One region of the Bacillus sp. M13(2017) genome, then DNA from elsewhere that is predicted to be linked to it. Evidence: riboswitches for the same ligand, from Rfam matches in the RefSeq annotation. Region 1 holds a riboswitch; the other holds the start of a gene.
What was found. Region 1 has a riboswitch for S-adenosylmethionine ahead of CGQ22_RS19530 (methionine ABC transporter ATP-binding protein). Riboswitches for the same ligand answer to the same signal wherever they lie in the genome.
Positions count from the first base shown of each region.

Region 2: another riboswitch for S-adenosylmethionine. It lies ahead of metK (methionine adenosyltransferase); the one in region 1 lies ahead of CGQ22_RS19530 (methionine ABC transporter ATP-binding protein).

Region 1 is NZ_KZ268508.1:23,014-30,638, forward strand. Features, by position in the region: gene pruA (L-glutamate gamma-semialdehyde dehydrogenase) at 1-1,505, shown strand, start outside; gene CGQ22_RS19525 (cysteine hydrolase family protein) at 1,777-2,322, opposite strand; SAM riboswitch class I at 2,565-2,671, shown strand; gene CGQ22_RS19530 (methionine ABC transporter ATP-binding protein) at 2,795-3,814, shown strand; gene CGQ22_RS19535 (methionine ABC transporter permease) at 3,804-4,469, shown strand; gene CGQ22_RS19540 (MetQ/NlpA family ABC transporter substrate-binding protein) at 4,491-5,345, shown strand; gene CGQ22_RS19545 (HXXEE domain-containing protein) at 5,521-5,985, opposite strand; gene CGQ22_RS19550 (DUF3926 domain-containing protein) at 6,048-6,239, opposite strand; gene CGQ22_RS19555 (ArsA family ATPase) at 6,232-7,413, opposite strand; gene CGQ22_RS19560 (MarR family winged helix-turn-helix transcriptional regulator) at 7,490-7,625, opposite strand, start outside.
Region 2 is NZ_KZ268500.1:103,577-111,201, reverse strand. Features, by position in the region: gene CGQ22_RS00735 (gamma carbonic anhydrase) at 1-254, shown strand, start outside; gene CGQ22_RS00730 (phosphatase PAP2 family protein) at 398-931, shown strand; gene CGQ22_RS00725 (glycosyltransferase family 4 protein) at 944-2,086, shown strand; gene CGQ22_RS00720 (molybdenum cofactor guanylyltransferase) at 2,369-2,971, opposite strand; gene CGQ22_RS00715 (MogA/MoaB family molybdenum cofactor biosynthesis protein) at 2,968-3,477, opposite strand; gene CGQ22_RS00710 (hypothetical protein) at 3,714-3,893, shown strand; gene CGQ22_RS31785 (hypothetical protein) at 3,900-4,076, shown strand; partial or broken gene CGQ22_RS00700 (GNAT family N-acetyltransferase) at 4,100-4,624, shown strand; gene metK (methionine adenosyltransferase) at 4,666-5,865, opposite strand; SAM riboswitch class I at 6,035-6,156, opposite strand; gene pckA (phosphoenolpyruvate carboxykinase (ATP)) at 6,385-7,625, shown strand, end outside.

The DNA of each region.
Region 1 (7,625 bases):
TGGAGGCTAACAAATTAGCGTTTGAAGAAGGTTTAAAGAAAGTAGAATCTTATCTTGGACAAGACTATCCATTAATTATTGGGGGAGAAAAAATCACTACAGAAGACAAAATTGTTTCTGTAAACCCTGCAAATAAAGAGGAACTTGTTGGTCGTGTTTCAAAAGCAAGCCGTGAGTTAGCTGAAAAAGCAATGCAAGTAGCGGATGAAACATTCCAAACTTGGAGAAAATCAAAGCCAGAAATGCGTGCAGACATTTTATTCCGTGCTGCAGCAATCGTTCGTCGCAGAAAACATGAATTCTCTGCTATTCTTGTAAAAGAAGCAGGTAAGCCATGGAATGAGGCAGATGCTGATACAGCAGAAGCAATCGACTTTATGGAATATTATGGTCGTCAAATGTTAAAATTAAAAGACGGTATTCCAGTAGAAAGCCGTCCAATTGAATATAATCGTTTCTCTTACATTCCATTAGGAGTAGGTGTTATCATTTCTCCTTGGAACTTCCCATTCGCAATTATGGCAGGTATGACAACAGCTGCTTTAGTTTCTGGTAACACAGTATTACTAAAACCAGCTAGTACAACTCCTGTAGTAGCAGCGAAATTTATGGAAGTATTGGAAGAAGCTGGATTACCAGCTGGCGTAGTAAACTTCGTTCCAGGTAACGGTTCTGAAGTTGGTGACTACTTAGTAGATCATCCTCGTACACGTTTCGTAAGCTTCACGGGATCTCGTGATGTAGGTATCCGTATCTATGAGCGTGCAGCGAAAGTAAACCCAGGACAAATTTGGTTAAAACGCGTTATCGCTGAAATGGGCGGTAAAGATACAATCGTTGTTGATAAAGAAGCAGATCTTGAATTAGCAGCTAAGTCTATCGTTGCATCAGCATTCGGATTCTCAGGACAAAAATGTTCTGCATGTTCTCGTGCAGTAATCCATGAAGATGTATACGATCACGTATTAAATCGTGCTGTTGAATTAACAAAAGAATTAACAGTTGCTAACCCAGCAGTATTAGGTACAAACATGGGTCCTGTTAATGACCAAGCTGCATTCGATAAAGTAATGAGCTATGTTGCAATTGGTAAAGAAGAAGGTAGAATCTTAGCAGGTGGCGAAGGAGACGATTCTAAAGGCTGGTTCATCCAACCAACAATCGTTGCTGACGTTGCAGAAGATGCTCGCTTAATGAAAGAAGAAATCTTCGGACCAGTAGTAGCATTCTGTAAAGCGAAAGACTTCGATCATGCACTTGCAATTGCAAACAATACAGAATACGGTTTAACAGGAGCAGTTATCTCTAACAACCGTGACCATATTGAAAAAGCACGTGAAGACTTCCACGTAGGTAACTTATACTTCAACCGTGGATGTACTGGTGCAATCGTAGGATACCAACCATTCGGTGGCTTTAACATGTCTGGTACAGACTCTAAAGCTGGTGGACCTGATTACTTAGCACTTCACATGCAAGCAAAAACTACTTCTGAAACTTTATAAGAAATAGTAGAGGAGCTCTTCACAGAATGTGAAGAGCTCCTTTTAAAATTGAAATCCTATATATTACTATCGTTCGAAAGGAATGAGCTAAAACCTATTAATAGCGGGATAAACATGTGAACAGAAATAAAATGATGAGAAAAGTTGACTTATTAGTCATTTTTTTTAGTATTCATTTTGAGAATTTCCTGTATAATACAATTTGAAAGAAAATCTATGGTTCGACAAGGAACACTCCTTTCGGTTTTGCTCACTGAAAGGAGTGTTTTTTTTATGTAGCTAAAAATTCTTTCGTGCTTATTACATTTGCATATACACCATTTAAACTAGCTAAAATTGTATTGTGAATATAAACAGCTGGTATAGTAGCGTTCTTAAAAGAAAGGTCTTTTGTAGCACAAGCATCATGTATAACGGTACATTGAAAGTCAAAATCGAATGCAGCCCTTACTGTAGCATCAATACACATATGAGTCATCATCCCGCATACAACGACATGTTCAATATCTAAACGTTTTAATTGCTCTAGAAGATTAGTTTCTCGGAAGCTATTTGGATAATGTTTGACTATAACTGTTTCTTCTCTAAGTGGACGTACGCTTTCGTGAATATGTACACCTTCTGTATTAGGTAGGAAAAAAGTAGCGTCATCTTTTATAGCTACGTGTTGGATATGAAAAATAGGTTCGTTGTTTGTTCTAAAGTGTTGTAATAACTGATTAGCATATTCGCTTGCTTCTACTGGATTACGCAATTCCATCTTTCCATTTGGAAAATAATCGTTTTGAATATCGACGAGTAAAAGAGCTGTTTTCATATATTTATCTTCCTCCGAGTTTCATATTCAAATAAATTTATTCAATTCGTAGAGAGGATTCTCCTGTTTAAAAATATGAGGAAAAAGAATTTTAAATAACCTTGAAAGTTACTATTTTCTCATGAATTTTCATCTGAAAATTTTAATAAAGGAATAATTAATATTTTTCTAAAAAATGTATTGACTCTTATTATTCTGAGTTCTATAATGAGAATTAATTAAACGACAATTAAATCGATACATTCTTATCCAGAGAGGTGGAGGGACTGGCCCTACGATACCTCAGCAACGGGTTTTTTTAATACCGTGCTAACTCCAGCAAGCCATATAAAGGCTTGGAAGATGAGAAGATGTGAACGAGTACATATAAGTGCTCTCCTTCTTATCTTTATGGTTGATAAGAAGGAGGGCACTTTTTATTTTACCTCGAAAGCTCTGCTTCAAGTTTTTACAGCATATAGGAGGGGAAAAAATGATTTCTTTTAACAATGTAAGTAAAGTGTATGAATCAGCTGGGCAATCTGTTCATGCGGTGGAGGATGTAACATTATCAGTTGAGAAAGGCGAAATTTTTGGCATTATTGGTTTTAGTGGCGCTGGAAAGAGTACGTTATTACGCTTAGTAAATATGTTAGAGAGACCGACGGCAGGAACGATTTCAATAGATGATAAAGATATTACATCATTATCGACGAAAGAATTACGTAAACTGAGACAAAGAATTGGAATGATTTTTCAAAGTTTTAATTTATTTAATTCAAGAACAGTATTTGGAAATATTGCTTATCCATTAAAGTTAGCGAAAGTACCAAAGAATGAGATAAAAGAAAGAGTAAATGAACTGCTGAAGTTTGTAGGGTTAGAAGATAAAGCAAACTATTACCCAGAGCAGCTATCAGGTGGACAAAAGCAGCGTGTGGGCATTGCTAGAGCACTTGCGACATCGCCAGATATTCTTATATGTGATGAGGCAACATCAGCCTTAGATCCAGAAACAACGACAGAAATTCTAAACTTATTAAAGAAAGTAAATAGAGAATACAATTTAACAATTCTTCTTATTACACATGAAATGCATGTTGTGAAAGAAATTTGTCACCGTGTAGCTGTAATGGAGAAAGGAAAAGTTATTGAAGAAGGAAAACTGTTTGATGTTTTCACGCAACCAAAAACAAAGACGACTCAAAACTTTGTACGTTCTGTCATTAATGATCATTTACCGGAAAGTGTTCTAGCGAAAATTCAAAATGGTGGTCAAATTTATCGTCTAACATTTACTGGTGAGGAGACAGGACAGCCGGTACTATCATATATCGCAAAAAACTATAACGTCGATGTAAATGTACTGTACGGAAATATTATTGAACTTCAAAATGTGCTATTTGGAAATCTTCTTGTAGAGTTGCAAGGTGAGCAGAGGGAAATTCAAAAAGCATTACAACATCTAAGACTGCAAGTGCAGCTGAAGGAGGTAGAAGCTCATGCGAGTTGATTGGAGTATATTTTGGCCGCGCATACTAGATGCGACGGGGGATACCCTCTTAATGGTAATTGTAACCCTTATATTCGCTACAATTCTTGGTATACCCCTAGGTTTACTATTATATGTAACGAGAAAAGGAAACTTTTTAGAAAATAAATGGGTCTTTTCTATTCTTAATATCATTATTAATACAATTCGTCCGGTTCCATTCATTATCTTTTTAGTAGCTTTAAGCCCACTAACAAGAAGTGTTATCGGAACGACGATTGGAACAGCAGCAGCAATCTTCCCAATGACGTTAGTTGCATCAATCGGCATTGCTAGAATAGTTGAAACAAATCTTGTTTCTGTTCCAAAGGGAGTCATTGAAGCAGCTCAAGCAATGGGGGCTTCGCCAATTAGAATTGTTTTTGAAATTCTTGTGCCAGAAGCGTTAGCGCCATTGATCTTAGGGGTTACATTTATGACAGTTGGTTTAATTGAATTTTCTGCAGTTGCTGGGCTTGTCGGTGGTGGCGGTCTTGGTGATTTAGCGATGACATATGGTTATCAACGTTTTGATACATCAGTTATGTTCGTAACGGTCGTTTTACTTATCATTCTTGTACAGGTAGCTCAAAATTTAGGAAACTACTTTGCGAAAGTCTTTTTACGCAGATCATAAAAAGGAAGAGGGTAAAAGAAAATGAAGAAAATTTTAGCATTTGCATTATCAGCGATTGTAGGAGTTTCAGCGTTAAGTGGCTGTTCAAGTGGAGACATAGGGGCAGGAGCTAAAGAAAAAGTAGTTCGCGTTGGTGTAACTGGAACGGATGGAGACGCTTGGGAAATTTTGAAGAGGAAAGCTGAAAAAGAAGGAATTAAAATTAAACTGGTTGAGTTCTCTGATTACACAACGCCAAATAAGGCGCTAGCTGATGGAGATATTGAACTAAACTCATTCCAGCATATTGCTTTCTTAGAGCAATTTAAAAAAGAGCATAAGTTAGATATTACAGCTGTTGGTACAACGCAAATTGCGCCAATGGGTTTATACTCTGAAAAATATAAGAAAGCAAATGAAATCCCAGATGGTTCAGAAATTGCAATTCCAAACGATCCAACGAACCAAGCACGGGCATTAAAACTTCTTGATGCAGCTGGATTATTAAAGCTTAAAAAAGACTTTGGTCTATTTGGAGATCCAAGTGGTATTGCTGAAAATCCGAAGAAATTAAAAATTACACCGGTTATCGCACAGCAAACACCTCGTGTGTTAAAAGATGTAGCGGCATCAGTTATTAATAACGGTGTTGCTGGTCAAGCTGGATTAGATCCAGCGAAGGATCCTATTTTCTTAGAAGATCCAAAGAATGAAAATGCGAAGCCTTATATTAATATTTTCGCAGCTCGTACGAAAGATAAAGATGATCCAACACTGAAAAAAGTAATTGAATTATACCATTCAAAAGAAGTAACAGATGCAATTAAGAAAGAAACAAATGATGGTTCCATTTCAGTAGATCTTTCACTTGAGGAGCTTGAAAAAATCGTAAAATAATCATTGGGTTTAATGGACTAACAGAAGGAACCCCTCCGCTGTTAGTTCGTTCAACATATAATCTACTTAACAAACAAAACAAACCATAATTCTGTACCTTCCAATTCTGTATAATATAGAATCCAATGTTTGTTAAGTAGAGTAATAGACCAGGAGTTTTCCTGGTCTTTTTTTATTACTGAAAGCAGCTAGCGAGTAGTAAGGTAATCCCAATTATAATGGGATAAGAAAATAAGCTGAAAAGGAGTGTAATTACGAATTGCTTTTGATGAATTAAGTGTTTTTTTGATAAAAAAAAGAAAATAGAAAAGAGAGTAATGAAAAATGCGGATATTACGCCGGGGTTATAGGAGCGATAAATGAAAAACAAAATAATATGTTGAACAGAGTTGAAGAAGATGGCCCCTTGTATAAAAATAATCCAGCATATAGAAGACAAGAAGTTAAGTTGATATAGAAAGACGATAAGTAATACAAAGATTGTTAATACGGAAATGGCAATGAAAAATTGTTGGCTAGTTATAAGACGGATTGAAAATTGATTAGCAAGGTATTGTGGCATTTGGAAAGCTTCTTCAAGGTTATGAATGAAAAATAATAAGGGAATAATCCAGAGTATAGTAGTGGAATGTTTTTTCATCAATTTACATCACTCCAATAAAGTATAGAAAGCCTAAAAAAAGGCCATCTATACAGAGATAGTTAATCAATTATGATATTTTTTAAATTAACTTCATGATGCTCTCGTTCTATCGAATAAGCAGCTAGTTCCTCTTGTAAAATATTTAATATTTGCTTAGCGGATTGCTGGATTGGATTAGGTAGCTCTTCTAATATATGCATCCCGACTTTTACTTTTGTACGAATTACCCTTCGTAGTAATTCCTCATGCATGGACTACACCTCCAAACCGAATATTTAGTACATCTTCATCAAATTTTGCTCCTTGAATAGAAAGGTGTGTTAATGTTTTTGGTAACGTGATGTTCCGTTTAACAGAACCCGCTCGAATAATAAGTTCATCACCTTTTTGATTTAAGGAAAGTTCACTTTTGTTTGAGAAGGGAATGGACAGAACGAAAATATACTCATCGCCATCCTTTTTTACATATTGAGTGCGCCCGTTAAATTTCACTTCTGTAGGGGAATGATCAGTTTTAAATAAAGAATCTCCTACACGTTCTAACATAGACAAACCAACAACTTCTTGTTCAAACATTGGAGCTTCGTAAATAGGAAGGGGTTGAAAACTATCTTGAATTAATGTTTTATATTTCTTCTGTGCATCTTTCCATGCCTGAAAATAAGGATCGGTGACAGTGTTAGGGATGACGCGGTTAATCATAATGGCATCTACGTTATAATCGTATAAATTCAAATAAGTAAAGCTGCGCTGGGCTTCCTTAATGACCATTTTTTCAGGATTTACAACGATGCGGATACTTGTTACTTCTCGATTTGATAAAATATCTCTCATTTCTCCGAGCTGTTCAAGTGTACTTGTTAATTCGTCCATAATATCGTCGGTTGGAAGAGGGACACCAAGGAGTGGTTGAGCTACAGGACGAACGACTTTTAAAACTTTTCTTTTAATAGGAAATAATTTTTCCATCCACCAGCCGAGCATGTCTGGAAAGCTTAGCATTGCTAATGTTTCTCCTGTTGGGGCACAATCAATAATGATAACATCATATGTGTTTTGTTTATAATAATCGAGTACGCGAAGTAGGCTAATTAAATCTTCCATACCGGGAAACATCGTTAATTCTTCTGTTGTAATATCATCGGCTGCTTTGGAAGTGAAGAGTAGTGTAATATATTTCTGTAATTTTCCCCAGCCTTTTTCCATCTCATAAATCGTATTAATTTCTTGTGCCCACAAATTTTTACGAACTTCTAATGGCTCAGAAGATAGCTTTATACCAAATGAATCTCCTAAACTATGAGCAGGATCTGTGCTCATTACTAATGTTTTTAATCCTTGTTTCGCACTTTGAATTGCTGTTGCTGCTGAAATGCTAGTTTTTCCTACGCCGCCTTTACCTGTATACAAGATAATTCTCATCATTCATATCCCCTTTGTTCCGAATGTCGAATATTACGAGTGCCGAAGTAAATGATTGAATAAAAACCCAGATAGGGTTTTATTCAATCGGAATGTTTTTCATTTTAGGTGTAGAAATCTTTTCTTCTGTTTTTTGCTGTGACGTAGCGATGTGATCCATGATTTTTTGGAAGATTTGTAGTAAGAATGCTTTTTCTTCTTCTGATAATGCTTCT
Region 2 (7,625 bases), on a different contig from region 1:
GCTGTCATATTAAACAAGATGCTTTAATTGGAATGGGATCTATTATATTAGATGGTGCTGAAATTGGCGAAGGAGCCTTCATCGGTGCTGGAAGCCTCGTTTCACAAGGAAAGAAAATCCCGCCAAACACGTTAGCTTTCGGTCGCCCAGCGAAAGTCATTCGTGAGTTAACGGAGGAAGACCGTAAAGACATGGAGCGAATTCGCACACAATATGTTGAAAAAGGTCAGTATTATAAATCATTACAGAAGTAACTTTTCCAGCTGCCATTAAAGTGGCAGCTTTTTTTATAAAAACTAACTTTTTCTTTACAAAACATTATTACTCCCTCAATAAAATCTTATTAAAATAAAAGCTAATATCTCCATATATATGTAAGCAAGGGAGGAGAATTTTCATGAAGGCCAGTGGACTGTATAAAATAGAATGTTACATTTTCAAAGGAATTAACCGATACTTTGATCAAAAAACATTAAATATCTTTTTCAGCAATATTACTCATATAGGTGGTGCTACTTTCTCAATCGCACTCACACTGTTCTTTTTATTTTTTGCAAAAGGGACTTTGCATCAAACTGCAATCGCATCTGCTATTTCTTTAACAATTAGCCATATTCCTGTACAAATATTAAAAAGATGTTATCCACGAAAACGTCCTTATTTAACAATTCAGGACGCGAAATATCCAGTCCACCCATTAAAAGACCACTCTTTCCCGTCTGGTCATACAACAGCCGTTTTCTCTGTCCTTATTCCATTTATTTGTTATAATCCAAGTTTATTTGTTTTTTTATTACCGTTAGCATTATGCGTCGGTATTTCTCGCATTTATTTAGGACTTCACTATCCGTCAGATGTATTCGTCGGTATGTGCCTTGGCACTTGCTCTGGCATCATCTCTTTTTATCAATTCATCCCACTTTTCACATAAAGGAGTGATATGATGAGAGTCGCCATTTTTACCGATACTTTTACGCCACAAGTTAACGGGGTTGCGAAAACGTTAGAGCGAATAACACAATATTTTCAGAAAGAACAGATCGCCTATTCTGTTTTCGCCCCTCAGCATACAGCTGAAGATAATTTCGTGGCCAATGTGAACAAGATGAGAAGTATCCCGTTAACAATATTATATCCAGAATGTCGCTTTTCTTTTCCTACTCCGCGCATTAAACGAGAACTTCTTTCCTTTAAGCCTGACATTATTCACATTGCTACACCTTTCAACATGGGACTTTGTGGATTATATTATGCAAAAAAGTTAAACATCCCAGTTGTCGGTTCTTATCATACTGATTTCGATGCTTATTTACGCTATTACAAAATCGAATTTCTCTCTAATATGCTTTGGAACTATTTAAAATGGTTTCATAGTCATATGCAAAAAAATTTCGTTCCTTCTTTTGAAACGTTACACCAACTAAAAAATAAAGGCTTTCAGGCCCTATCCATTTGGGGACGTGGTGTAGATTGCACACTCTTTCATCCATCTTACAATACAGACCTATTCCGAAAAAAATATAATATTACAGCGAAGTATGTCCTTTCCTACGTTGGACGGATTGCCCCTGAAAAAGATATTGATACGTTGCAACACCTTATCGTCAAAACAGCCCATACTCGAAATGACATTCATTGGCTCATCGCAGGAGACGGTCCTCTAGCAACAAATTTACGTGAAGCTGTTCCGAAAGCAAATGTCACTTTTACTGGATATTTACAAGGTAAAGATTTAGCTGAAGTATATGCTTGTTCTAACATCATGATATTTCCATCTGCTACTGAAACGTTCGGAAATGTCGTACTCGAATCACTTGCATGCGGTACACCTGTCATCGGTGCAAATAGTGGTGGGGTTAAAAATATTATTGCAGATGGAAAAACAGGAATTCTTTGCCCGCCCAAACATGCGGATTCATTTCTATCATCCATCCATTCTTTATTGCGAAATGAAGAGCAGCTTATACAAATGGGCATAGCTGCTTCGTCTTATGCTAAAACAAAAAGCTGGGATGAGATTTTCCGTGGGTTACTTGACCAATATGAAGAAGTCCTTCAGCACACCGCATCAGAATTACTCGCTTAAACAGAAGAACTCCCTTCAACTAGACGAAGGGAGTTTATTACACAGTTATAAATTTTAGTTTCATAAATAATACATAAGGTTAAACATTGTTTTATTTCTATATTCATTATATCAAAAATAAACATAACTAAACAGACTTGTAATAAAAACCCATAAAAATTAATATATGGTTATACACTATTTTAACTGTATAGTGATTTTAAGAAATTCCCCTTAAAATCAATTTACTCACATACCTTTATACAGTAATTGTTCCCCAATTTCTGTATCCAAAAAAACCTTTCATTCATTTGAAAGGTCTTTTTGAGCCTGCACATATTCTTCTTTCGTATTCACATTTATAAACCAATCCGCATTCGCTTGTACATCTTCACCAACAATATACTTCACATTACATTGTGATAAAAGCTGGCCCATACTTCTTTTTTCTTCCTGAAGCAAAGCATAAATCTTTTCTTTCACTCGATTATGATACGCTGCAAGTAACGGTTGTTTCCTTCCATTAATAATAGGTACAACCGCATCATATTCATTGCTCGTTTGCTCTAATAAAATGGTAAACCACTCATGCGAAACATTTGGCGCATCGCAAGGCATAATAGCGTACCAATCTGCTTCTATGTATTCCATACCTGATACAATGCCGGCCAGCGGTCCATTCCCTTTATAGTGCGGGATATCTTCTATAACAGGAACTTGTACGAATTGCTCTACTCGCTCTTTTATATCAGTATGGCTAATTACTACAATGTCTTGCAAAGTATTTCCCATCACTTTCACAATATGCTCAACAAAAGTAGTTCCCTTCCAAATTGCTAACGCTTTCGGCTCACCAAATCTACTCGACATACCGCCCGCTAATACAATTCCAGCACACTTACTCATTGGCGATGCAGCTCAAATGTAATATGGCCTAATTCCGGTAAAATTAATTTATTCATCGCAAGTCGAACCGCTCCGCTAGACCCCGGCATCGAGAAAACTACTTTGCGCCCAATTGTACCACCAATCGCTCTACTTAACATTGCGCTACTTCCGATATCTTCTAAATAACTAATCATACGGAACAGCTCACCAAATCCAACAATTTCTTTATCTAATAACGCTGATACTACTTCAATTGTGACATCGCGTTTCGTAATACCAGTACCGCCATTTGTTAATACAACATCTACATCTTCCTTATGATAACCAGCTAACACTGCTTGCTGAATACTTTCTTTATCATCTTTTACAATTTCATAAGAAGTTACTTTATGTCCCGCTTCTTTTAACAATTCATGTAATAGTTGTCCGCTCTTATCTGTTTCTTCCGTACGTGTATCGGAAATCGTAACAATCTTGCAACGCACTTCTTTTGGAGCTTGTTTTTTATGTTCAGTTACACTCATTTTTTATCTTTCCTTTCTTAAAGACTTTTCTTCATTTTATCATACATACCTTTACACAATTATGTATGAAGCCAATCATGCGCCATGATACAATATAAGTATACTAACCCACAAAAAGGAAAGTGCAATTTCTTATACTCCTAGACTACACATCTTTAGCTACTCTTTATATTTTCTACATAATAGAATTCAATTTTAAAACTTGTACTAAAAAATAGATTGGAGGTCTACATAGTATGGAACTTTATAAAAAATTAACAACAACATTCATCCTCTTATTCGTCGCTTCCATCACTGTCGGCTTTTCCTTAAAAGGCGCAATTCCATACGCTACATTAGTAAGCATTATATTCGCGACACTATTTTTACTAAGTAGTGCCTTTTGCGCAAGTAAAGCACGTCAAATGAAAGGTTGATTACATATGTTCAAGAAGAAACCAATCCTTTGTAAATCATGTGAAAAAGAAATACAAACGTATGAAAAAGCGTGGATTCATATGCCATTTCCGGCAAATGGTATGACTAATATAAGAAAGTATATTGAACTAGAAGGACACATTTATTGTAGCTCGTGTATTGAAATAATGAACAAAAACTAGTAAATACAAAAGGTGGGCTTATATTGTTTGAATCAAACCGTATCCAGTTACGAAAGTTTTCCGAAGATGATATTCTAACGTATTATAAATGGCATAATGATATAGACGTTATGAGTTCAACTACCCTTAACCTTGATAAATATTCCTTACAAGATACAGAAAAACTTTGACAGCAATTTATTCATTCTTCAAACTCTAAAAGCTATATCATTGAAGAAAAAGCTACGCATCTTCCAATTGGTATTACTTCTTTAATTCATATTGATTCGTATAATCGAAACGCTGAATGCATTATTGATATTGGTAAAAAGGATTACTGGGGGCAAGGTTATGGGAAGGAAGCTTTCACTTTATTATTGAATTATGCATTTTTAGAATTAAATTTACATCGCCTTTCTTTACGAGTATTTTCTTTCAACGAGAGAGCAATTAAATTATATAAATCACTCGGTTTTCAACATGAAGGAACTTGTAAAGAAGCTATATTCCGCAACGGCACTTGGCATGACATTGAACTCTTCGCTTTATTCCAACGTAATTATAAATAAAAAAAGCTTTGCGCTCACTGCGCAAAGCTTTTTTTCATATATTATAGACCAGCTTGCTCTTTTAAAGCTGCAGCTTTGTCTGTACGTTCCCATGATAGATCTACATCAGTACGTCCGAAGTGGCCGTAAGCTGCTGTTTGTTTGTAAATTGGGCGACGTAAGTCTAGCATTTTAATAATACCAGCTGGGCGAAGATCGAAGTTGTTACGAACTAGTTCTACTAATACGTCTTCAGATACTTTACCAGTGCCGAATGTATCAACTGAAATTGATACTGGTTGTGCTACACCAATTGCGTATGCAAGTTGTACTTCTGCTTTTTCAGCAAGACCAGCTGCTACGATGTTTTTCGCAACATAACGAGCTGCATATGCTGCAGAACGGTCAACTTTCGTTGCATCTTTACCAGAGAATGCACCGCCACCGTGACGAGCGTATCCACCGTAAGTATCAACGATGATTTTACGTCCTGTTAAACCAGCATCACCTTGTGGTCCACCAATTACGAAGCGGCCAGTTGGGTTAATGAAGAATTTCGTTTCTCCATCGATTAATTCTGCTGGTACTACAGCTTTAATTACGTGCTCTTTTAAGTCGCGATCGATTTCTTCCCATGTAACATCTGGGTGATGTTGTGTAGAAATTACGATAGTATCAACACGTACTGGTTTACCATTTTCATCATACTCAACTGTAACTTGCGTTTTTCCATCCGGACGTAGGTATGATAACGTATCATCTTTACGTACTTCAGTTAAACGGCGAGCTAATTTGTGAGCAAGCGAGATTGGAAGTGGCATTAACTCTTGTGTTTCATTACATGCGAAACCAAACATTAAACCTTGGTCTCCTGCACCAATTGCCTCAATCTCAGCGTCAGTCATTTGACCTTCGCGCGCTTCTAGCGCTTGGTCAACACCCATAGCGATGTCAGCAGATTGCTCATCGATAGATGTTAAAACTGCACAAGTTTCTGCATCGAATCCGTATTTTGCGCGTGTGTAACCAATGCCTTGAATTGTTTCACGAACGATTTTTGGAATATCTACGTAAGTAGAAGTCGTAATTTCCCCCGCTACCAATACTAAACCAGTTGTTACAGTTGTTTCACAAGCTACACGTGCATTTGCGTCTTTTGATAAGATCGCATCTAAAATTGAATCAGAAATTTGGTCACAAATTTTATCTGGATGTCCTTCAGTTACAGACTCAGATGTGAACAGATGACGTTTTTTTGTCATGTGGTAAACCTCCCTACAGTAATTGTATATATTGTACGGAACTCATCCTTAATTTGCCACAGATTGCGACATACATTTATTCTCCCACACAAGCATACAGAAAAACCTTTCCTACTTTATATAGAGGAAAGGTTTAATTTGCTACTTGCATACTGCTTTTTGCCCTTCGCTCTTATCGTTCGAGACCTGTAGCCTCGCACAGGTTTTAGCACCTATTCACCTGCATTTATCAATACAAGTGAGGTTGCTGGGCTTCATCGGGCCTGTCCCTCCGCCAGCTCGGGATAAGAGAGTATCCGTCCCAACCTATACTAAAGAAATGATATTCATTTGTCAATTAATATTCACATTTTCGTGAAAGTTTTTCTCAATGCGCCTAAAATGAAATATTAATAAGGAAATAATGTATTCACACAAACAAAAAGAAATAAATAGTATACATTATTTATATAATTGTGTTATACTATTGTTGGGGATTACGAGAAATATTTCATTAAATGAAAAGGATGGTATATAAATATGAGTACTGTGAATGTCCAAATTGGTTTACATGAATTATTGAACGGAAGCAATGCACAGATTCAACTAAGTGTTCCGCAATTAGTGGAAAAAGTATTAATGCGAAATGAAGGGAAATTAACTTCTACTGGTGCCGTTTCTGCTTCAACAGGAAAATATACAGGACGTTCTCCTAAAGATAAATTTATTGTGAAAGAAGCATCGGTTGCTGACAAAATTGCTTGGGGAGCTGTAAACCAACCGATTTCTGAAGAACATTTTAATAAATTATATACTAAAGTTTTAGAATACTTAAAAGAAAAAGAAGAGTTATTCGTCTTCAAAGGATTTGCAGGCGCTGACCGCAATTACCGCCTACCAATTCAAGTTATTAATGAATATGCATGGCACAATTTATTTGTACATCAATTATTCATTCGTCCAACTGAAGAAGAATTAACAACTCATGAGTCAGGGTTCACAATTGTTTCTGCACCGAACTTCAAAGCTGATCCAGCTGTTGACGGTACAAACTCTGAAGCATTCATTATGGTTTCATTCGAAAAACGTATTGTACTAATTGGTGGTACAGAATACGCTGGAGAAATGAAAAAATCAATCTTCTCTATTATGAATTTCTTACTACCTGAACAAGATATTCTTTCTATGCATTGCTCTGCAAACGTAGGTGAAGAAGGTGACGTAGCACTATTTTTCGGTTTATCTGGAACAGGTAAAACAACTTTATCTGCTGATCCAAACCGTAAATTAATTGGTGATGATGAGCACGGTTGGTCTGATAACGGTGTATTCAATATTGAAGGCGGTTGCTACGCAAAATGTGTAAACCTTTCTCACGAGAAAGAACCACAAATTTTCGATGCAATCAAATTTGGATCTGTTTTAGAAAACGTTATCATTAATGACCAAACGCGTATCGCAGACTACAACGATACTACTTTAACAGAAAATACTCGTGCTGCATACCCTATGCATGCGATCGACAATATCGTACTGCCAAGTGTTGCTGGACACCCAAATACCATCATTTTCTTAACTGCTGATGCATCTGGCGTATTGCCTCCAATCAGTAAGTTATCAAAAGAACAAGCTATGTATCATTTCTTAAGTGGTTACACTAGTAAACTAGCAGGAACAGAGCGCGGTGTTACATCTCCGCAAGCTACATTCTCAACTTGCTTCGGTTCACCATTCTTACCACTTGATGCATCTCGCTACGCTGAAATGCTTGGTGAAAAAAT